DNA from 3 places in the Caballeronia sp. BCC1704 genome. Region 1 is predicted to be linked to each of the others. Evidence: predicted binding sites of a transcription regulator. Region 1 holds the regulator's gene; each other region holds the start of a gene.

What was found. Region 1 encodes HrcA, which represses chaperone genes, less so after heat shock. Its sites were predicted from a motif close to TTAGCACTCNNNNNNNNNGAGTGCTAA; they were not measured.
Region 2: a site for HrcA is predicted at 2,742-2,768, ahead of rpoH (RNA polymerase sigma factor RpoH). Genes of this name have one in related genera too.
Region 3: a site for HrcA is predicted at 6,228-6,254, ahead of groES (co-chaperone GroES). Genes of this name have one in related genera too.

Annotation. Positions count from the first base shown of each region.
Region 1 covers NZ_CADFFT010000001.1:800,726-808,512, reverse strand. Annotated here, with positions in the region: gene dnaK (molecular chaperone DnaK) at 1-894, opposite strand, end outside; gene HWX53_RS03800 (thioredoxin family protein) at 1,074-1,469, opposite strand; gene grpE (nucleotide exchange factor GrpE) at 1,489-2,091, opposite strand; gene HWX53_RS03790 (hypothetical protein) at 2,453-2,614, shown strand; gene HWX53_RS03785 (RNA-binding S4 domain-containing protein) at 2,586-2,993, opposite strand; gene hemH (ferrochelatase) at 3,019-4,086, opposite strand; gene hrcA (heat-inducible transcriptional repressor HrcA) at 4,215-5,231, opposite strand; gene HWX53_RS03770 (NAD kinase) at 5,418-6,311, shown strand; gene recN (DNA repair protein RecN) at 6,347-7,787, shown strand, end outside.
Region 2 covers NZ_CADFFT010000001.1:629,764-637,550, forward strand. Annotated here, with positions in the region: gene nagE (N-acetylglucosamine-specific PTS transporter subunit IIBC) at 1-1,605, shown strand, start outside; gene rpoH (RNA polymerase sigma factor RpoH) at 1,742-2,677, opposite strand; gene HWX53_RS02970 (acyloxyacyl hydrolase) at 3,029-3,595, shown strand; gene HWX53_RS02975 (nuclear transport factor 2 family protein) at 3,641-4,024, shown strand; gene leuA (2-isopropylmalate synthase) at 4,044-5,696, opposite strand; gene HWX53_RS02985 (hypothetical protein) at 5,695-5,838, shown strand; gene ybiB (DNA-binding protein YbiB) at 6,148-7,119, opposite strand; gene HWX53_RS02995 (fumarylacetoacetate hydrolase family protein) at 7,418-7,787, shown strand, end outside.
Region 3 covers NZ_CADFFT010000004.1:477,198-484,984, forward strand. Annotated here, with positions in the region: gene HWX53_RS21960 (hypothetical protein) at 1-1,113, opposite strand, end outside; gene HWX53_RS21965 (rubredoxin) at 1,381-1,551, opposite strand; gene HWX53_RS21970 (hydroxymethylpyrimidine/phosphomethylpyrimidine kinase) at 1,824-2,699, shown strand; gene HWX53_RS21975 (DUF72 domain-containing protein) at 2,781-3,563, shown strand; gene HWX53_RS21980 (hypothetical protein) at 3,652-4,035, shown strand; gene groL (chaperonin GroEL) at 4,138-5,778, opposite strand; gene groES (co-chaperone GroES) at 5,856-6,149, opposite strand; gene HWX53_RS21995 (glycosyltransferase) at 6,602-7,777, shown strand.

The DNA.
Region 1 (7,787 bases):
GTTCAGGTGCTTCGGACCCGACGCGTCCGCCGTGATGTACGGCAGGTTGATTTCGGTCTGCGCCGTGGACGACAGTTCGATCTTCGCCTTCTCAGCGGCTTCCTTCAGGCGTTGCAGCGCGAGCACGTCCTTCGACAGATCGACGCCCTGCTCCTTCTTGAACTCGCCGATGATGTAATCGATGATGCGCTGGTCGAAGTCTTCGCCGCCCAGGAACGTGTCGCCGTTCGTCGACAGCACTTCGAACTGCATTTCGCCGTCCACATCCGCGATTTCGATGATCGAGATATCGAACGTGCCGCCGCCCAGGTCGAACACGGCGATCTTGCGGTCGCCCTTTTCAGCCTTGTCGAGGCCGAACGCGAGCGCGGCTGCCGTCGGTTCGTTGATGATGCGCTTGACTTCCAGACCGGCGATGCGGCCGGCGTCCTTGGTTGCCTGACGCTGGCTGTCGTTGAAGTACGCCGGAACCGTGATGACGGCTTCCGTCACCGGCTCGCCGAGGTAATCTTCAGCGGTCTTCTTCATCTTGCGCAGCACTTCCGCCGAGATTTGCGGCGGCGCGAGCTTCTGGCCGTGCGCTTCGACCCATGCGTCGCCATTGTCGGCCTTGACAATCTTGTAGGGCATCAGGCCGATGTCCTTCTGCACTTCCTTCTCTTCGAAGCGGCGGCCGATCAGGCGCTTGACAGCGTACAGCGTGTTGCGCGGATTCGTGACCGACTGACGCTTGGCAGGCGCGCCGACGAGGATCTCGTTGTCATCCATGTACGCGATGATCGACGGCGTGGTGCGCGCGCCTTCCGAGTTCTCGATGACCTTGACCTGATTGCCTTCCATCAGCGCCACGCACGAGTTCGTGGTGCCGAGGTCGATGCCGATGATTTTGCCCATTTTTATACTCTCCTAGCTTTGATCGCTTTGGCGCTGCGGCCGGAAAACGCCGGCTTTTGCGGCCGATTCAACGGGCCGAACGCCCAAAATTCATACCTGTACGCAAGATAAGAGCGCCGGTTTCGTTTTCAAGACCCTGAGTGCAATGCGGTCTATAACTTTTTGCGCTCCGGCTCGCGTCATTCCTTTGCCGCCGCCGCGCGGATTTTTTCGCGCGCCGCCGCGACCGCCGCCTCGAACTGCGCAAGACCGTGCCAGCCGGTCGCGCGGCCGAGCCGCTTGCCGCGGTGAAAGAAGAACCACGTCGGCACGCCGTGCAACATGAAGCGGCGGCCTAGCTCCCGATGCTCGTACACATTGCTGTGAAACCACTTCAGTCCGAGCGCGCGAATGGCGTCGGGCTGCGCGAGCATCGCCTTTTTCGCGATCTCGCAGTTGAAGCAGTCGAGGCCCCAGAAGAACACGACGGCCAGTTCGTCGCCCGCCGACGCCAGCCCGCCGTCGAAGCCGGCGGCGTCCAGTTCCTGCATCTCGAAGACGGAGAAAGCGGTCGAATCGACGGGCACGTTGGCCATGATCGCGAACCTCGCGGGCTTACTTCGGCGCAGCGACGGTGACGAGCGCCGGACGCAGCACGCGATCGGCGATGATGTAGCCCTTCTGCAGCACTGCAACGATGGTGTTCGGCTCTTGATCCGCCGGCACCATCGAGATGGCCTGATGACGATGCGGGTCGAACTTCTCGCCGACCGGATTCAGCGCGACGACGCGGCCCTTTTCCAGCGCGCCCGTCAACTGGCGCAGCGTCAGTTCGACGCCTTCGCGCACCTTGGCGAGGTCCGTGGACTGATCGGCGAGCGCGGCTTCGAGGCTGTCGAGCACCGGCAGCAGGTTTTCAGCGAAGTTCTCGATGGCGAACTTGTGCGCCTTCGCCACGTCTTCCTGGCCGCGGCGGCGTACGTTCTCCGTTTCAGCCTTTGCCCGGAGGAATTCTTCCTGCAGCGCGGCCACGCGAGCCTGCGCTTCCGCCAGTGCCGTTTCGGTGGCGTTCGTGCTGTTGGTGGCGGCTTCCGGCGCAGCAGTGCCGTCTGCCGAGGCGGCCTGCCCGCCTGCCTGATTCAAGTCGGCGGCCTGGCGCGCGTTTTCGTCGGCGGGCGTGGGGTTCTGGCTCGCTGAATTCTCTTGCGTGTTTTCCATGTCGCTGAGTGTCATTACCGTGATTGGATGGATCGGGAGGCCGCCAGCCATCGAAGGCCGGCGCGCTTCCTCGCGCTAGCTGCCGAAATTGGGGCAGCGGAAAAGTTTTCAAGGGTTTGTCAGATCAAAATTGAACGTCAGTGTGCCAGCCCGGGCGCGCGCGAAATAAGCGGTAACGGACGTTTCGCCGCATCGCGTAAATTGAGATTGAGGGAATCGAGCGGCTCACCTACACTTCGATCAAGCACCGCAGGACGCACGTTTACCCTAATCCTACGATTGCTTCAAACCGCTTACGCGTCGCCAATTTCCTGATCCTCGCGCGGTCGTCCAGCCGCCGTTCCCGTTTCCCGGGGGTACCATGAAACTGACCTTTGCCATCGCGGTGGTCGCCCTGGTACTCGTCGCGGGAACCACGACCATCTGCATGTCCGGCGCCCTGACCGCCCGCACCACCGAGTACGGCGGCGTTCACGCGACGGTCGAAGAATTCTTCAATCCGAACCTGAAAATCTGTCGATGATGCGGCGGTCGCGCTTCGTCGGCCTGCCCTGCATGCCGGCGGCGGGCTCGCGAAACGTCTTGCGCCGTTCCGCTTCCGCGAGCCGCTTGGTCCGGCCTTCGTCGGTCTCGGCGTAGAGCGTCTGCGCCACCGGCGCGGGACCGCGCACGTCGCACAGGCCGAGCACCTGCACCTGCCAGACGATCCGCTCGATATCGATCTCGACGATATCACCCACCCGCACGTCCTTCGACGGCTTCACGTTCGCGCCGCCGATCCTCACGCGGCCTTTCTCCACTGCGTCGCTCGCGAGCGAGCGCGTCTTGAAGAAACGCGCGGCCCACAGCCATTTGTCGATGCGCAGGCGCGCGCCCGGTTCCGTCGTGATCTTGTAATTCATGGTGATTCTCGTGCGATGAGCGGTTTCAGGCCGCCACCGTCACCGGTTGCGTGGCCTGTACAGGCCATCCTTGCAGATGTTGTGCCGCGATCTCGCCTAACGCCTTGATCCACGCCGGCGACGCGTTCAGGCAAGCGATGCGGTGGAATTCCTTGCCGCCCGCCTTCAGGAATTCGTCGCGCACTTCGATGCCGATTTCCTCGATCGTTTCCAGGCAGTCCGCCGTGAAGCCGGGGCAGAACACGTCCACGCGCTTCACGCCGGCCGCGCCCAGTTCCGCGAGGGTCGGCGCGGTGTATGGCTGCAGCCACTCCGCGCGGCCGAAGCGCGACTGGAACGTCACGCGGCATTCCACCGGCGTGAGCCCCAGCGCGGAGGCGAGCAGCGAGCCGGTCAACTGGCATTGGTCATGGTACGGGTCGCCGAGATCCATGGTCCGCTTCGGCACGCCGTGAAAACTCAACACGAGCTTGTCGCCCGAGGCGAAGTCCGGCTGGCCGTGCAGCCGCCAGTAGTCACGCACCTGCTCGGCGAGCGCCGCGATGTACGCGGGATGGTCCGCGTAATGGCGAATGGTGCGGATCTCCGGCTGATTGCGCACGCGCTTGAGCGCAGTGAAGGCGTCGTCGAAAGCCGTGGCCGTGGTCGACGACGAATACTGCGGATACATCGGCACGAGCAGGATGCGATCGGCGCCTTCCAGCTTCAGCTGATTCAGCATGGCGCCGATGCCCGGCGTGCCGTAGCGCATCGCGTAATCGACGATGACGTGATAATCGTTCGCCGCAAAAAGCCGCCGCAAGCCTTCGACCTGCCGCTCCGTATAGACACGCAACGGCGAGCCTTCGGGCATCCACACCTGCGCGTATTTTTTTGCCGATGCCCGCCCGCGAAACGGCAGGATGATGCCGCGCAGAATGATTTGCCAGATAAACGACGGAATTTCGACGACGCGCGGATCGCTCAGAAACTGCGCGAGATATTTGCGCACCGCTCGCGGCGTGGGCGCGTCCGGCGTGCCGAGATTGATCAGCAGCACCGCGACGCGATGCGAGGCGCTGGGCTGCGAGGGCAACTCGAGGTCGAAACGCATAGGGCAAGGCGGCCGAAAGTCATCGAAAGGTGACGGCCATTATAGCGGCGCGTTCCAGCACGCTGCATCGGCCGAACGGCCTAGTGGCGGCGCGTTCGGCGGCGCGGCAAGATGCCCGCAAAGACGCGTTATTGCTGGCTGAGCGACATCGACAGCAGGCGCGCCGTGATATCGACGATGGGAATCACGCGGTTGTAGGCCATGCGCGTCGGGCCGATCACGCCGAGCGTGCCGACGATCTTGCCGTTCACTTCGTACGGCGCGGTCACGACGCTCATCTCCTCGATCGGCACGAGATTCGATTCCCCGCCGATGAAAATCTGCACGCCTTGCGCGTGACTCGATACATCCAGCAATTGCAGGAGGCTCGTCTTTTGGTCGAAGAGGTCGAAGAGTTTGCGCAGCCGCGCCATGTCCGACGAAAGGTCCGCGACTTCGAGCAGGTTGCGCTCGCCGGAAATCAGCACGGTCTCGCCGGGATCGGTTTCGGCCGTGCTCGCGACGACCGCCGCTTGCATCAGCGTGGTCATGTCGCCGCGCAACTGGTCGATTTCCTCGCGCAGCCGGCGGCGCACTTCGTCGAAGGACAGGCCCGCGAAATGCGCGTTGATGTAATTGGAGGCTTCCGTGAGTTGCGAGGGCGAGTAGTCGCGCTGCGTGGCCATCATGCGGTTTTGCACGTCGCCTTCCGGCGTCACGATGATGAGCAGAATGCGCTTGTCCGACAGCCGCATGAACTCGATCTGCTTGAACATGTGGCTGCGCCGCGGCGTGAGGATCACGCCTGCGAACGAGGACAGGCTGGACAGCACGCTCGCCGCCGCAGCGACGATCTTCTGCGGCTCCTCGCCTTGCAGACGCGTCTTGACGGCCGTGGTCATCGCCTCGTCCTGCGGGGCTTCGACCGTGAGCATGGTGTCGACGAACAGGCGATAGCCGCGCGGCGTGGGAATGCGCCCAGCGGACGTGTGCGGACTGGCGACGAGGCCGAGGTCCTCGAGGTCCGACATCACGTTGCGGATGGTGGCGGGACTCAGTTCGAGGCCGGAGTGACGTGATAACGTGCGCGAACCGACCGGCTGACCTTCGGCGATGTAACGCTCGATCAACGTTTTCAGGAGGGTTTGTGCACGTGGGTCTAGCATGGGCAAATTTTAACGCAACGTGTCAAAGCGCGGCGACGGCCGCCGCCGCGGGCTCGCGCCGTTTCGGGCTGCGTCCGGCGGCGCGCCGATCGTTCAATGTCCGCTCCATTCTAGCGACAAACCGGAGCTGCCTGAGACCGCGCGGCCCCGGTTCTTTTCGCCTCCCACCTATGGTGTAATGCCGGCATGGAAATTGGCCAATTCAAGACCGTCGCTCTGGTCGGGCGCACCAACACGCCCGGCATCGAGGCGCCGCTGCGATCGCTCGCGGAGCACATTGCGAACCAGGGCTTCGACGTGGTGTTCGAAGCCGGCACCGCGAAGGATGTCGGCGTGACCGACTATCCCGCGCTGTCCATCGCGGAGATCGGCGCGCGGGCGGATGTCGCTGTCGTTCTCGGCGGCGACGGCACCATGCTCGGCGTGGGCCGTCAGCTCGCGCCGTACAGAACGCCGCTCATCGGCGTGAATCACGGGCGGCTCGGGTTCATCACGGACATTCCGCTCAAGGAAATGCGCGAACGCGTGCCGCAAATGCTCGCGGGACAATTCGAGCGCGAGGAGCGCAGCCTGCTCGAAGCGCGCATCGTGCGCAACGACAAGCCGATCTATCACGCGCTCGCGTTCAACGACGTGGTCGTGAATCGCAGCGGCTTCTCGGGCATGGCGGAGTTGCGCGTCTCGGTGGACGGGCACTTCATGTACAACCAGCGCTCCGACGGGCTGATCGTCGCGACGCCGACGGGCTCCACGGCGTACGCGCTGTCTTCCGCCGGGCCGATCCTGCATCCGCAACTGCAAGGCTTCGTGCTCGTGCCGATCGCCCCGCACTCGCTCTCGAACCGTCCGATCGTGCTGCCCGACGACTCGAAGGTCACCATTCAGATCATCGGCGGGCGCGACGTGAACGTGAACTTCGACATGCAGTCGTTCACCGCGGTCGAACTGAACGACGCCATCGAGGTGCGGCGCTCCCGGCACACCGTGCCGGTGCTGCATCCGGTCGGCTACAGCACGTACGCCACGCTGCGCAAGAAACTGCACTGGAACGAGCATCCCTCGCAGGACTCGTCTGTCTGACCGCACAACTTTGCCGAACCCTTCCCGAAGCGTCCATGCTCCGTCATCTCTCCATTCGAGACTTCGTCATCGTCGCCGCGCTCGACATCGAATTCGATTCGGGCTTCACGGTTTTTTCGGGTGAAACCGGCGCGGGCAAATCGATTCTGATCGACGCCCTCGCCCTCACGCTCGGCGCGCGCGCCGATGCGAGCGTCGTGCGCACCGGCGAGCCGCGCGCGGACATCACCGCCGAGTTCGGCACGCACGCGCAGGTCATTCGCTGGCTCGACGAGCACGCGCTCTCGCAAGACGGCGACACGGTGATGCTGCGCCGCGTGATCGATTCGAGCGGCCGCTCGCGCGCATTCATCAACGGCACGCCGGCGACGCTCACGCAATTGCGCGAAGTGGGCGAGATGCTCGTGGATATCCACGGCCAGCACGCGCATCAGTTATTGATGCGGCCCGACGCGCAGCGCGAATTGTTCGATACGCACGCCGGTCTGGTCGATACGGCCGCCGCCGTGAATCGCGCGTGGCGGGCTTGGCGCGAGGCGCAGCAGGCCGTCGATGCCGCGCAAAGCCGCGACCGCGAACTGCAACTTGAGCGCGAACGCCTTGCCTGGCAACTCAGCGAATTCGACAAGCTCGCGCCGCAGCCGGGCGAATGGGAGGAAGTGAGCGCGGAGCATCATCGGCTGTCGCATTCGGCGAGTCTCATCGACGGCGTGCAGAACGCGCTCGGCGCGCTGTCCGAATCCGATGACGCGATGATTTCCCAGCTCGGCGCCATCATTTCGAAGCTGCGCGCTCTCGCCGATATCGACCCGGCGCTCAACGATGCGCTCGCCTCGCTCGAACCGGCCGAGATCCAGTTGCAGGAGGCGTCATACTCGCTGTCGCACTATGCGCAGCGGCTGGAGCTCGACCCGGACCGGCTCGCGCAAGTCGAAAAGCGCATGGATCAGCTTCATTCGACGGCGCGCAAGTTCCGTCTTCAGCCCGAAGCGCTGCCGGAAGAACACGAAACGCGCCGCCGTCAGCTCGCCGAACTCGACGCCGCCGCCGATCTCGACGCGTTAAACGCCGCCGCCGCGAAAGCGAAAGACGCGTATCTCGCCGAAGCGAACGTGCTCTCGAAGGCGCGCGCGAAGGCCGCTAAGTCGCTCTCGAAAGCGGTCACCGAAGGCATGCAGGAATTGTCGATGGCGGGCGGCAGCTTCGAAGTCGCGCTCGTGCCGCTTGCGGAAGGCGGCGCGAACGGGCTGGAGCAGATCGAGTTTCGCGTTGCCGGTCACGCGGGCGTCGCGCTGCGGCCGCTCGCGAAGGTCGCCTCGGGCGGCGAACTGGCGCGTATCAGCCTCGCGCTCGCGGTCATCGCGAGTACCGCGAGTCCGACGCCCACGCTCATTTTTGACGAAGTGGACACGGGCATCGGCGGCGGCGTCGCGGAAGTCGTCGGGCGGCTCTTGCATCAACTCGGGCGCGACCGTC
Region 2 (7,787 bases), 170 kb from region 1:
ATCGGTGTGGCGGTGGGCTTCGCGAAGGACAACAACGGCACGGCGGGTCTCGCCGGCGCGATCGGTTATCTGATCGAAACGGCCGTCATGAAGGACATTAACGACAAGCTCAACATGGGCGTGCTGTCGGGGATCATCGCGGGTATGGTCGCGGGGTACATGTACAACCGCTTCAAGGACATCAAGCTGCCCGAGTATCTGGCGTTCTTCGGCGGCAAGCGGTTCGTGCCGATCGTCACAGGCGTCGCGTGTCTCTTCATCGGCATCGTGCTGGGGTACGTGTGGCAGCCGGTGCAATCCGGCATTGACGCGGCCGGCAACTGGCTGACGACGGCCGGCGCGCTCGGCACCTTCGTGTTCGGCGTGCTGAACCGCATTCTCCTCGCGACGGGTCTGCACCACATCATCAACTCGCTCGCGTGGTTCGTGTTCGGGTCGTTCACGCCGCCCGGCGGCGGCGCGGTGGTGCACGGCGACTTGCATCGCTTCTTCGCAGGCGACCAGACGGCGGGCGGCTTCATGACCGGCTTCTTCCCGATCATGATGTTCGGCTTGCCGGCCGCGTGTCTCGCGATGTTCCATGAAGCGCCGAAGGAGCGCCGCGCGGTCGTCGGCGGCCTGCTGTTCTCGATGGCGCTGACCGCGTTCCTCACGGGCGTGACCGAGCCGATCGAATACAGCTTCATGTTCCTCGCGCCGGTGCTCTACGGCATCCACGCGGTGCTGACGGGTCTGTCGCTCGCCATTTGCTCGGCGCTCGGCATTCACCTCGGCTTCACGTTCTCGGCGGGCGCGATCGACTACGTGCTGAACTACGGCCTGTCGCAGCGCGGCTGGCTGGCAATTCCGATCGGCCTCGTGTACGGCATCGTGTATTACGGCCTGTTCCGCTTCTTTATCCGCAAGTTCAACATGGCGACGCCGGGCCGCGAGCCCGCCACGACGGACGCGCAAACCGATGCCACGCCGGTCGGCGGCTATGTGCCGGGCGACGTCGCGCCCGCAGCGGCAAGCACGCGCGCCACGAAGTACATCGCGGCGCTGGGCGGCGCGTCGAATCTGACGCTCGTCGATGCCTGCACGACGCGCCTGCGTCTCTCTGTCGTGGATACGGAAGCTGTATCGGAACCGCAATTGAAGACCATCGGCGCGCGTGGCGTGTTGAAGCGCGGCAAGACGAACGTGCAGGTCATCATCGGACCGGAAGCGGACTTGATCGCCGATGAAATTCGCGGCGAACTCGAACACTCGTCGACGCGCGGCGCGACGCCGGCTTCGTCGGCTCCCGCGCAGCCCTCGGTTGCGACGGCAGGCGTGACCGATCAGACGGCGGGCCCGCTCGATCCGGACCCGCTGCGCTGGCTCGCGGTGTTCGGCGGCGCGACTAACGTCGTTTCGCTCGATGCGGTGGCGCACACGCGTCTGCGCGTGGTCGTGCGCGATCCGTCGTCGGTGGATCGTCAGCGTCTGTCGCAACTCGATGTGGCGTGGGTGTCGGCGGACACGTTCCACATCGTCGTCGGCGCGGCAGCGCAGCGGTACGCCGCCCAGATGGCGACGCGACTCGCGGGCAACGGCGGCGGCGCGGCGCCGATGCCGGCCTGATGCGGTAAGCGGTTAGTCTTAGAAACGGCGCCTTCGGGCGCCGTTTTGTTTTCATACACGCCCCGCAGGCAAACAAAAACCCCGCTGTCTTTCGACAGCGGGGTTCGAACACGCTCGGCTTCGTTCTGCCGCGGCGTTACGCGTAGTCGTGCAGCGCGGTGCGCATCTTCTTCATGGCGCTCGCCTCGATCTGGCGAATGCGCTCCGCCGACACGCCGAACTCGTCGGCCAGTTCGTGCAGCGTCTTGCCGCCCGATCCGTCGTCCTGCACGTCGAGCCAGCGCGCCTTGATAATGCGGCGGCTACGCTCGTCGAGCGATTCCAGCGCGGTCGAAAGGCCGTCGCTTTGCAGCTTGTCGAACTGGCGCGCGGCGATCACGTTCGTCGGCTCGTTGTGCGAGTCGGCGAGATAGGCGATCGGCGCGAACGCTTCTTCGCCGTCTTCGACCTGGCCTTCCAGCGCGATATCGCCGCCCGAAAGGCGCGTTTCCATCTCCGCGACCTCTTCGCGCTTGACGTTCAGCTCGCTTGCGAGGCCGTTGATCTCGTCCGGCGTAAACGCGGCATGGCCGGTCTTGTGGCTGCGCAGGTTGAAGAACAGCTTGCGCTGCGCCTTGGTCGTCGCGACCTTCACCATGCGCCAGTTGCGCAGGATGTACTCGTGGATCTCCGCCTTGATCCAGTGCATGGCGTACGACACGAGGCGCACGTTTTGCTCCGGATCGAAGCGCTTCACCGCCTTCATCAGACCGATGTTGCCTTCCTGAATCAGGTCTGCGTGCGGCAGGCCGTAGCCCAGATAGTTGCGGGCAATCGACACGACGAGACGCAGGTGCGACAGCACGAGCTGACGCGCGGCGTTCAGGTTGCCGTGCTCGCGAAATTCGGTGGCGTACTGACGTTCCTCTGCCGGCGACAGCATCGGAATACGGTTCACTGCTTGTATGTAGGAATCGATGTTGCCGATCTGGCCGGTCAGCATCGACGACTGTGCGTACGTCAGCGCGCCTGCCGAAGATGCCTTGGCAGGTGCCGAGCCTACAACATTCGGAAGGGTCATCGCATTGGTCACGCTCATAAGCTCCTTGTCAACAATTGGCTGCGGCCGCAACGGCGGCGGCAGGCCAGTCACGATATTAGCACTCCGTCCAACTGAGTGCTAAGTGTTAGAGGGTAACGACGTGTGGGAGTTCCCACAAAACTATCGATTTTGTGGGTTTGATAGGCGGCGCGGCCGTGTGAACAAGCCGAAATTACCGAAGAAGAGCTGGTAATCGAACGATTTACCGAAATAACGCCGTAAGGCAACGAATTATTCAACCAAAACGGCAACAAACGCTGGTTTGTGCAAATATATGTCTGCCTAAATACAATGCGCCGACAACCGCTCGGCGGGACAACCACACCCTCATATGGGGCGCTCATGCAGAAAAACCAACCCTTCTGGCGCAGTTTTTTGTCTCACGGCGCCATCGCGGTTTCGCTCGGTCTCGCTTCGGCGGCAGCGCATGCCGACCGGTTCGGGCTTCAGATAGCGGGCGGCGTCGCTAACCATGACTTCAAGAAAGCCGACGTCGGCATCGTCTGGGACCCGAACCTGACGTGGTGGGAAATCGGCGGGTTTCACTTCACGCTGCTCGGCGAGGGGCACGTCGCGTACTGGCACACGAAGGAAAGCAACTCGGTGAATCCAAATGTCTGGGAGTTCGGCGTGACACCGGTGCTGCGTTTCGTGAAAAGCTCCGGCTACATTCGGCCGTTCGTGGAAGCAGGCATCGGCGTCCGGCTGCTCTCGCACGCCCGGATCACGGAAGACTACACGCTCTCCAGCGGCTTTCAGTTCGCTGATATGGTCGGCGTGGGCGCGATCTTCGGCGAGAAGCAGAACTATCAGGCCGGTTTTCGCTTCCAGCATCTCTCGAACGCGAGTATCAAAGAGCCGAATCCTGGTATAAATTTCAGCCAGCTATATCTGCAATACAACTTCTGACGGGGCGCCGGCGCATCGGTTCCCCGGCGCAAGGGGAACCGACAGATGCCGGCAAAAACCTTTGAGGCCATCCGCGGCCTGGAGCGCGACCGCTTTCGGGCGATGGTCGAGGGCGACGGCGCCGCGCTCGAAGCGCTGCTGGCCGAGAACGTCAGCTATGTCCACACCAACGGCAAGCGCGAAACGAAGCGCCAGTTCATCGACGCGATCACGGCCGGGCGCCGCCGGTATCGCCAGATCGAGATTCAGACGCAGGACGTTTTCTCTGCTGGACCCGAGACCTGTCTCGTGTCCGGCCGCGCGTTGATCGAAATGGAATCGAAGAACGGCGCGCTGCTCTTTCCCATCGCCTACACGGCGGTTCACGTGCAAACCGGCGGTCAGTGGCAACTGCTCGCGCTTCAGGCGACGCGCGTGGCGCTCGAATAGCGCGTCGCCGTCCGCGCCGTCAGGCTTCAACGGCCTCGTCCTCGCGCACTTTCCGCGCGATTCCCTTCGACCGATTCACCGCGCTCACGACCGCATCGACGACCGCGAGCGCCGGATTCGCGTGCACCGCGACGCCGAAGCGCATCGGTTCATCGGCGACGCGGCAGCCCACGAACACCGCTGTCTCGCCGCTCGCCGTCACCGTCGATTCGAACCAGCTCACGCTCGCGCCGACGTCCAGCGTCGCGGCGACCGCCTGCGCATAGTGTTCCTCGCTCGCGGCGCCTGAAGCAGGCGGCATCGCGATGTGTCGGCCGAAGACGGAAACCGCCGCCGCATCCACGCGCGATACCGGCCCGCCCGCGTCGAAATACTCGCGCTTGAACAGGGCGCAGATGGCGTCGCCGCTGATCTCCTCGCCCGATTCGTCCGCCACCGCCTGCACCGCATGACTGAACTCAATCTGCACGCGGCGCGGCGGCGTGAAGCCGAGTCCGCGTTCGAGCAGATAAGTCGCGCCGCCTTTGCCCGACTGGCTGTTCACGCGAATCACGGCGTCGTAGCTGCGGCCGAGATCGGCGGGATCGATCGGAAGATACGGCACTTCCCACGGCGTGCCGGGCACGCGCTGCGCGAAGCCTTTGCGGATCGCGTCTTGATGCGATCCGGAAAACGCGGTGAACACGAGGTCGCCCGCGTAAGGATGGCGCGGATGCACCGGAAGCTGATTGCAGCGTTCGACGACCCGCCGCACCGCGTCGATGTCCGAGAAGTCGAGGCCGGGATCGATGCCCTGCGTGTACAGATTGAGCGCGAGCGTCACCAGATCGACGTTGCCCGTGCGCTCGCCGTTCCCGAAGAGACAGCCTTCGACGCGATCCGCGCCCGCGAGGAGCGCAAGTTCCGCCGCCGCGACCGCCGTGCCGCGATCATTGTGCGGATGCACCGAGAGCACGATGCTGTCGCGAAAGCCCATGTTGCGGTCCATCCATTCGACCTGATCGGCGAAGACGTTGGGCGTGGCGGATTCGACCGTCGCCGGCAGATTGACGATCATCTTGTGATCGGGCGTCGGACGCCAGACTTGCGCGACGGCATCGCACACTTCGCGCGCGAACGACAATTCCGTCATGCTGAACGTCTCGGGCGAATACTGGTAGATCCAATGCGTGTCCGGCCGCGCCGCCGCGCATTCCTTGATGATGCGCGTGCCCTCGACCGCCAGCGCCTTCACTTCGTCCTTCGACTGATTGAACACGATGCGCCGAAACGACGGCGCGATCGCGTTGTAGAGATGCACGATGACCTTGCTCGCGCCTTCGACCGCTTCGAACGTGCGCTCGATCAGTTCGCGGCGCGATTGCACAAGCACTTCGATGGTGACGTCGTCGGGAATGCGCTTCTCGTCGATCAGCTTGCGCACGAAGTCGAAGTCGGTCTGCGACGCCGACGGGAATCCCACCTCGATTTCCTTGAAACCCGTTGCCACCAACATCTCGAAGAATTCGAGCTTGGCTGCGATGCTCATCGGCTCGATCAGCGACTGGTTGCCGTCGCGCAGATCGGTGCTCATCCAGACGGGCGCTTTCTCGATCGTGCGATTCGGCCAGCGGCGGCCATGCAGACGGACTTGCGGAAACGGGCGGTATTTCTCGGCGGGATTCGGCATCATGATCGTCGATCTCTTTCAGGACGGTTTGTGTAGCGCCTGCGAGAGCGGCCGACGCCGGCGGCTGGCCGGCTGCGGCGCGATGCACATGAAGCACGCGAAGCAGAACCGCGCGCGCGATCCCATTGCGCACCGGCGACGGTGACGCCTGCGACCAACGTGAACGTGCGCGAAGCAGCGTGCATGTGACCCTCGCGTTTTCGATTCGCGGGATGCGCGAACGAAAAACTGACGACTACTAGGTGGTAAGGAAAGAACTGCGGGAACGGCTGGCGGGAACGCGCGCCTGGCGACGCGCGCCGCTACGTCTGGCGACTTACGCTAGACGTAGCGATAGGGGCCGCGCTAGGCGGCCCGAAATAATTCGGAGGGAGGAGAATTGGGTGAAACGCATTGGCCTACTTTAAACCAGCGTTGAAGAAGGTGTCAAATGCGGATTTTCCGATTGCGGTGCCTATACCGGCCGGCGCACGACATCCGCGATCAGCTCCACCTGACGCGCGATAGCGGGCGGCACCGGCACGTCGCCCCGCATCACGTCTTCGATCCAGCGCGCGGTCGTGGCGGCATCGAGCGATTCGGGCAGTTCGACGGCGGGGGCGTCCGCCTGCGAACGCTCGGGCGCGACGAGCGTCTCGGCGTGGCCGTCGTGGAACCAGTCGATCTGCACCTGGCGGCGCGTGTCCGCGACCGCCTCGCCTTCGGTGCCGCGCGCGAGCAGCGCGCCGCCTTGCGCGGCATCCGGATGCTCGGTGAAAAGCGCGGTCAGGCTGTCGCGATATTCCGGGTGCGTGTAGTTGACGAGCCGCAGGCCCGGCTCCGCGAACGGCTGCAAAATCTTGACGAGCGTGTGCGTCGAATTGCGCACGCCCATCACGCGCCGAAGGTCCAGCAGCCGCGCGAGCTTCGGCGCGAGCGCCGTCACGGGCGCGAACGCTAGGCGGCGCGAGGCGAGGCTGTCCTCGATCTCGTCGGGCGACGCCGCATGCGGGATTCCCACTTCGGCGAAGATCGCGGCGCTCGTCACGCGACCCGGATCGTCCACCACGCCATGCACCAGCACCGGCACGCCTTCGCGCGCGAGCAGGAGCGCGAGCAGCGGCGTCAGGTTCGGCTGCTTGCGCGCGCCGTTGTAGCTCGGGATCGACACGGGGCGCGCGTGCTCGCGGCCTTCCTGCACATGCAGCGGCTCGAACGAACGATGCGCCGCCGCCAGCATCGCGGCGAGTTCGGCGGCCGTCTCGCCCTTCACGCGATACGCGAGCAGCACGGCGCCCAGTTCGACGTCGGAGACGCGGCCATCGAGCATGGCTTCGTAGAGCGAATAGGTGTCGTCACGCGAAAGCGCCCGCGCGCCGTTCGGGCCGCGCCCGATTTCCTTGATATAGCGCGCGCAGGGGAAAGAAGGAGGTGGAGTGTCGGTCATCGGAAGCGTGCGCAGAACGGGCGCTCATTTACATGGTCCTGAGCGGCGCCGTCGCGAGTGGAAGATGCGGTATGACACTCAGTATCGCATTTAAGCGCCGCTTGCAAGTTCGGGGGCCGGCATCCGGCGATATTGCGCGGCGGCTCGCAGGATGGCAGCAGGCCGTCCGAAAGCTCGCGCGCCCGCGCCGGACAAGGCTCGCCACGATTCGCGCCGGCACGTTACACTCGCTTTTTGCGACTCCGGCTGCGAGCGTGAGATGCGCCGGCTATCGAATAACATCAAACAGGAGAGCGGGATGACTTACGTGTTTCCCCCGGCGCCGGCGACCGCCGTTCCGGTCGCGGGTTCGAACGAGCAGTTTCCCGTGCGCCGCATCTACTGCGTCGGACGCAACTACGAAGCGCACGCGCGGGAAATGGGCCACGATCCCGACCGCGAGCCGCCGTTCTTCTTCAGCAAGCCCGCCGACGCCGTGCTGTACGTCGCGCCGGGTTCGACCGGCGAGTTGCCGTACCCGTCGCAGACCAAGAACCTGCACTTCGAGATGGAACTCGTCGCGGCTATCGGCAAGCAGGGCAAGGACATTCCCGCCGACAAAGGCCTCGACTACGTGTACGGCTACGCGCTCGGACTCGACATGACGCGTCGCGACCTGCAAGCCGAAG
Region 3 (7,787 bases), on a different contig from region 1:
GTTCGCCGCATGCAGCGCGGCGGCGGAATCGACGGTGCCGGTCTCGCTCGCCTGCGTGCCGCGCTCGACGAGCCCTTCGATCGAGGCCTCCGCGCTTTGCAGAAAGTCTTCGTAGGCGGCCGCGTTCACGCGCAGCACGCCGAGATCGCGCGTGACGGCCTCGCGCGTGCTTTCCTCGCTTGCCTGCGCCGCGCCCTGCTCCCACGCGGCTTCGGACGCGGGCGTCGCCGCGACGTGCCACGCCACGGTCAGGCCGTAGTCGCGCAAAACGTCGACGTGTTCGGCGTCTTCAGGCGTCGCGCCGTAGAGCGCGAAGTCGCGCCACAGCAACGCGAGCGTCGCGCGCACGAGCGAACGCGGCGCGAACGTCGACGCGTGCGCCTGATCCGCCAGCACGAGGTTGAAGCGGGCGTAGAGCCGCTTGGCGTCCGCGTAGCTGGAAAGATCGGCATGACGGCCGGCCCGGTCGCGCAGCGCCCGCACCGTGGACGACGCGAGCCGCCAGAAATCGTACGGATCGGGGCCCGCGAGCTCGGCGAGACAGGCATCGAGCCGCGAGAAGGTTTCGTCGATGTCGGCTTGCGGCTGGTCGGCGCCCGCGCGCAGCAACGCGAGCAGCGCCGCCTCGTAGTGCGCCCGGACCCGCGCGAGCCTTTCGGGCGCGACGCCCCGCAGCGTCGACGGCGCAATGGCGCGTCCGGCGAGCGCGAGGTCGTCGTAGGAAACCGGTGCGATGCGCGTATGCACGGCCAAAAGCGCGTGCAGCCCGCGATAGTGATCGAAGAGTTCCGTCGAACACGACAGCTCGCGCAGGTTGTGGCGCTCGACCGCCGCGCGGAACGCGGACATGGCGAGAGCGATGCGGTCGTGCGTGCCCTCCGATTCATCGCCGAGCGGCGCGACGAGCGCGAGCGCTTCCGCGAAACGTTGCGCGGGCAGCCATCCGGCCGAATGCAGCGCGGCAATCGCGCGCTTGAGCGCGGGCGCGATCTCGCCCTGCCGCTGGAACGCGTGCATGGCGTCCGTGAGCGCCATTTCGGCGAGCCGGACTGAGCCGCCGCGCGGGTTCGGCAAGGCTTCGATCGGAACGGGAAGGTCGGGACGAGATGTCATAACGGGCGCTCACAAGCCAGAAACGCGCGTGGCGACGCCGCCTCGACGCGCGGTTGAACTGCATTATCGACGAGCGCGGCAGCGAAGCGCCGCCGAGCCTGTCGTGCTCAAAGCGTATGCCTTTTACGAGCGCAGGCGGGAACGAATGTTCCTGCCGGATTGGCGCCGACGCGCGACCCGACTCGCCTGCGACGCCTGCACGAATCGCAGGCCGCAAAAAACACGCGCCGCATGGCGTGAGCCATGCGGCGCGGTAGAGCATGCGGATCAGATCTGGACCATCTCGAAATCTTCCTTGCGTGCTCCGCATTCGGGACAGGTCCAGTTGATCGGAACGTCCTCCCAGCGGGTACCCGGCGCGATGCCCTCTTCCGGCAATCCCGCCTCTTCGTCGTAGATCCAGCCGCAGATCAGGCACATCCAGCTTCTGTATTCCATACTTATGCCGCGTCGATTGGTCGATTGAAATTAGGCCATGATGGTACCGTGTTGCCGTGTGGATGCCTAGCAAGGCGCCGGCCCGACGTGCATCCCCCAAATAGCGGGATGTGTGCGTCACCGCTCTGCAAAAAGGTGCGCACGGACGGCAGGCGGGCGGCAATAGGCCGCATAATCGAACCGTGTCCGGGCGCGTGCGCGGCTTTTTTCGCGTTCGCTGCAACTGAAACGTCTCACTCGTGCAATTCAAATCAAAAATGTCCGCTCTTGCCATGACCGGCGACTCTCCACCGATCGTTCTGACTTTCGGGCTCTCGGACCCAACGGGCGGCTCCGGCCTGCAAGCCGATTTGCTCACGCTCGCCAGCATGGGCTGCCACAGCGCAACGGTTCTCACCGGCTACGCCGTGCGCGATTCCGCAACCTGCGATGAGGTCAACGGCCTCGACCCCGACGCGGTCGCCGCTCAGGCGCGCATGTTGCTAGAAGACATGCCGATTGCCGCATTCAAGATCGGCGCGGCCACGCGGGCGGAAGTGGTCTCCGCGATCGCGGAAGTGGTGTCCGACTACGACGACGTTCCGCTGATCCTCGCGCCCGACTTCACGCTCGACGACGAACACGTACTGTCCGCCGACGAGCTGCGCGAATCGCTCGCCGACCTGCTCGTGCCGCAGACGACCATGCTGATCGCCGATCACGCGACGCTTTTGCAGCTTGCGCAGCCGGACAGCGACGCGGAAGCGCCGACGCTTGATTCCGCCATCTCGCACATTCTCGCGCAGGGCTGCGAGTACGTGCTGGCGATGGAAACGGGCACGCATCGGCATGTGAACACGCTGTACAGCGAGGAAGGACAGGTGCGGCAGGACCTGTGGGATCGCGGGCTGCATCGCGTGATGGGCCTCACCGACACGCTCGGCGCCGCGGTTGCCGCGCTGCTCGCGAACGGTCAGGAGCCCGCCGAGGCCGCGCGCGAGGCGCAGGAGTACGTGTTTCAGGCGGCGCGCGCCGCGTTTCGTCCGGGCATGGGCGCGTACTTGCCGGATCGCTTTTTCTGGGCGCGATCCAACGACGCGGACGACGAAACCGACGCCGCGTCTTTGCCCGATGATTCGGCCGGATTGCCCGGAGAAGCCCGGCATTAGACGAAATCGGTGCCAACGATGCAGTGAACGAAGCGACACGAACGGAGTTCGGAGACCAACGAAGGGAGGCTTTGCGAGCGCATGCCGTATCGACTGCCCCATCTGCACAAGCCCGGCCCGCAAGGCGCCATCCGCGTCGGCTGCGCGGGCTGGGCGCTTTCGAGCTCGGTCCAGTCGAGCTTTCCCGACGAAGGCACGCATCTCGAACGCTACGCGCGCGTGCTGACGTGCGTCGAAATCAACTCGAGCTTCTATAAGCCGCATCGCGAGCAGACCTACGAGAAGTGGGCGCAGAGCGTGCCCGACTCGTTCCGCTTTTCGGTGAAGCTGCCCAAGGCGATCACGCACGACGCGCGGCTCGCCGACACCAACGAGCTCATCGACGAATTTCTGGCCGCCGCCGGCAAGCTGGGCGACAAGCTCGGCTGCTGGCTTGCGCAACTGCCGCCGAGCCTCGCGTTCGAACACGATCTGGCCGATGCCTTCTTCAAGGCGCTGCGCGAGCGCACCATGCTGCCGGTTGCCTGCGAGGCGCGCCATCCGAGCTGGTTCACCAAGGATGCGGCGGCGCTTCTGAAAGCGCATCACATCGCGTACGTGGACGCCGATCCGATTCCCGACGACTGCGAGATCAAGCATCGGGCGGACACGTCGCTCGTCTATGTGCGGCTGCACGGCTCGCCGGATCTCTACAAGTCTTCGTACGACTTCCCGTATCTCGACGATCTCGCGCGCACGCTGCAAGCCCGCGCGAAAAAGACGCCCGAGGTGTGGTGCATCTTCGACAACACGACGCTCGGCCACGCGCAGCCCAACGCGCTGCATGTGATGGAGCGTCTGCATCTTCATCATCGGAAGGCGTAGTGCCTTTCCGCTTCCGTTCGTTGCTTCCGAAGGAGATCCGCTGATGCACAAGCCGGCACGACGCTTCGCTCGCCTGATCCGAACCACGATGCTCGCCACGATTGTCTCGGCGGCGCTGCCCGTCCATGCGCAGGACGCATCGCCGCCGCCGGCCACGCCTGCGGGCGACGGCACGTTCCTGCTGACCATCTTCCTCAAGCACGACGAGTCCAAGCCGCTGCCGAAGATCAACCAGCAGTTGAAGGAACAAGGCTACTTCAAGACGTTTCCGCCGCCAGGCGTGGAAGTGGTGTCGTGGTACGTGATGATGGGCATCGGGCAAGTGGTGACGTTGCGCGTGCCGGCGGACAGGCTGCGGGAAGTGAATCGCGCGATCGAGACGACCGCGTGGGGCGGATATCACACGGAGTTTTACCCGACATACGACTACAAAGCCGCCGCGCAAAAGCTGCGCGACGAGATGAACAAATAGCTTGTCGATGGACGAAAAAAAACCTGCATCGCTGCAGGTTTTTTCTGGCATGGCGCGAGCCCCTTGCGAGACTCGCACCGATGTAATCGGGCCGAAGCCGTCTTACATGTCCATGCCCATGCCGCCCATGCCGCCGGGCATGCCGCCAGGCATCGGAGCATCTTCCTTCGGCAGTTCGGCGACGGCTGCGTCGGTCGTCAGCAGCAGGCCTGCCACCGATGCCGCGTTTTGCAGCGCCGTGCGCGTCACCTTGGTCGGGTCGACGACACCGGCTTCCACCAGGTCACCGTACTCGCCGGTTGCCGCGTTGTAGCCGTAGTTGCCCGAACCTTGAGCAACAGCCGCCACCACGACCGAGGCTTCTTCGCCGCCGTTCGTGACGATCTGGCGCAGCGGCTCTTCCATCGCACGCAGGACGATGCGGATACCCGCGTCCTGGTCCGAGTTCGCGCCCTTCAGGCCTTCGATGGCCTTGCGAGCACGGATCAGCGCGACGCCGCCGCCAGCCACGATGCCTTCTTCCACTGCTGCGCGCGTTGCGTGCAGAGCGTCTTCGACACGTGCCTTCTTTTCCTTCATTTCGACTTCGGTCGCAGCGCCGACCTTGATCACTGCCACGCCGCCGGCCAGCTTGGCCACGCGCTCTTGCAGCTTCTCACGGTCGTAGTCCGACGTCGCTTCTTCGATCTGCTTGCGCACTTGCTTCACGCGCGCTTCGATGTTCACGGCTTCGCCAGCGCCGTCGATGATCGTCGTGTTTTCCTTGCCCACTTCGATGCGCTTGGCTTGACCCAGCTCTTGCAGCGTCGCCTTTTCCAGCGTCAGGCCGGTTTCTTCCGCGATGACTTGACCGCCGGTCAGGATCGCGATGTCTTCCAGCATGGCCTTGCGACGGTCGCCGAAGCCCGGAGCCTTGACAGCAACGGTCTTCAAAATGCCGCGGATGTTGTTGACGACCAGCGTTGCGAGCGCTTCGCCTTCGACGTCTTCAGCGATGATCAGCAGCGGACGGCCGGCCTTCGCGACTTGTTCCAGCACCGGCAGCAGATCGCGGATGTTGGAAACCTTCTTGTCGTGCAGCAGCACGAACGGGTTTTCCAGAACGGCGACTTGCTTGTCCGGGTTGTTGATGAAGTACGGCGACAGGTAGCCGCGGTCGAACTGCATGCCTTCCACGACGTCCAGCTCGTCTTGCAGCGACTTGCCGTCTTCGACGGTGATCACGCCTTCCTTGCCGACCTTGTCCATGGCTTCAGCGATGCGCTCGCCGATGGACGTGTCGCTGTTCGCCGAGATCGAGCCGACTTGCGCGATTTCCTTGTTCGTCGTGCAGGGCTTGCTGATCTTGCGCAGTTCTTCGATGGCTGCTGCGACGGCCTTGTCGATGCCGCGCTTCAGGTCCATCGGGTTCATGCCCGATGCGACGTACTTCATGCCTTCGCGAACGATGGACTGTGCGAGCACGGTAGCGGTCGTGGTGCCGTCACCTGCGTTGTCGCTGGTCTTGGAAGCGACTTCCTTGACCATTTGCGCGCCCATGTTTTGGAGCTTGTCCTTCAGTTCGATTTCCTTCGCGACCGAGACACCGTCCTTGGTGACCGTCGGGCCGCCGAACGAACGCTCGAGCACGACATTGCGGCCCTTCGGACCCAGCGTGACCTTGACCGCGTTGGCCAGAATGTTCACGCCTTCGACCATCTTGGCGCGTGCGGAATCGCCGAAAGTGACTTCTTTAGCTGCCATATCCAGACTCCTTGATTCGATTCAGTGTGCCGGCCCGCCGCCCTTTCGGCGCGAAGCCCGGCGTACAGGAAGAATGCTTACTTGTTGACCAGAACGGCCATGATGTCTTCTTCGCGCATGACGAGCAGTTCCTGCCCGTCGACCTTGACGGTCTGGCCGGCGTATTTGCCGAAGAGCACGCGGTCGCCCACCTTCACGTCGAGGGCGTTTTGCGTGCCCTTGTCATCGCGCTTGCCCGGGCCGACGGCCAGGACTTCGCCTTGATCCGGCTTTTCTGCCGCTGCTTCCGGGATCACGATGCCCGATGCGGTCTTGGTTTCCTGGTCCAGACGTTTGACGATGACGCGATCGTGCAAAGGACGAAGGTTCATACACACTCCTCTCTTGAATGAGACTGAAAACGCGGGAAAGCCCGTCTTTTGGGCGGAGCCCGCCGGACGGAAATCTTGTTAGCACTCTCGTGCAGTGAGTGCCAATTATATGGACCGGATTTGACAATTTCAAGGAGGGAGGGAGACGGCTTCGGACGTGTGCGCGCGGTCATGTTCATAAAGCGTCTAGACTGGATCAGTGACAGCTTCGCTGCCATCGCTGGCGGGCCGCGGCGCCTGCGAGCGGGCGCGTTCCGGTCCTCGAGACGAAATCTTTGGTCGCGGGCGCTCGTCTTTGCCTCTCGGCAACTGCGGTAGCATGGCAGCTTCGCCCTTCTCTTTTCGACGAACGCGTTCCCACAGTGCCGACTGCCGCTCTTCCCGCAAGCCCAATCGCAAGCCAAGCCGACTCCGAAACCAACGCACGGCCGCCAGCGGGCGAACGTGTGCCGGTGCTTTTCCATATCGTCGACTTCAACGACGGCGGGATCGAATCGTCGCTCATCCAGTGGCTGCGGGTCTTCGACCGTGAGCGCTTCAGCGTCACGCTGTCCGTGATGCATTCCTCCCCGGCGTTCGAGAGCCGCTTTCGGGCGCTCGTGCCGCCGGATGTCGGCATCGAGATCCTCGCTGATAAGCAATGGCTCAATTACTTTCAGACGCGACGTTACGCGCGCAAGCTGAGCAAGCTCGGGCGCGTGGGGCGTGACGTCTTCAACACGCTCTCTGTGCGGCCCTATGTGAAGCGACGCATTCAAGCACTGGCGCGGCGGCACGCGCTGATCGTCGATTTCGACATGTCGCTGCGCCGCCTGGCGGGCCAGTTCGGCACGGCGTGGCTCGGCGTCAACCACTTTAGCTTCGATGCGCGGCTGGGCGACCGTCCGCGCAAGAAGCGCCGGCTCGCGGCGCAGTTCGCGCGTTACGACGGCGTGGCCGCGCTGAATCAGCACATGGCCGATGAAGCGCGCCGCATGTTCGGCGACGGGCTGCAGCGGCTGTTCGTGCTGCCGAACGCCATCGATATAGAACGTATTCGCCGCGACGCGCTGGCGACCGAAAAGCCGCTGTGCGATGCGCCGTACATCGTGTCCGTCGCGCGACTCGACGAAATCCAGAAGGACCATCGCACATTGCTGCGGGCTTACGCGCGGCTCGTGAGTGCCGGCGATATCGCGGAGCATCTGGTGATCGTCGGCGACGGCGCGTTTCGCGGCGAACTCGAAGGGCTCGCAGACGCGCTCGGTATCGCCGCGCGCGTGCACTTCGCGGGTTATCGCAACAACCCGCACGCGCTGGTCGCCAGCGCGCGCGTTCTGGTGCTCAGTTCGCGCTACGAGGGCATGCCGATGGTGCTGCTCGAGGCGCTCGCGCTGGGCACGCCCGTGATAGCGAGCGATTGCCCGACCGGCCCGCGCGAGATTCTCGGCGACGGCCGCTTCGGCATCTTGTTTCCGATCGGAGCGGACGACGAACTCGCCGAAGCCATGCGCCGCCTGATCACTGACGAAACGTTGATGCATCGCATGCGCGCGCGTGCGCTGGAACGCGCTGAAGAGTACGGCATTGCAGCCAGCAACGAGCGTTTTGCGCGATGCGTGTCGGAACTGACGAGTGCGAGGCGCTAGCGGCCGCTTG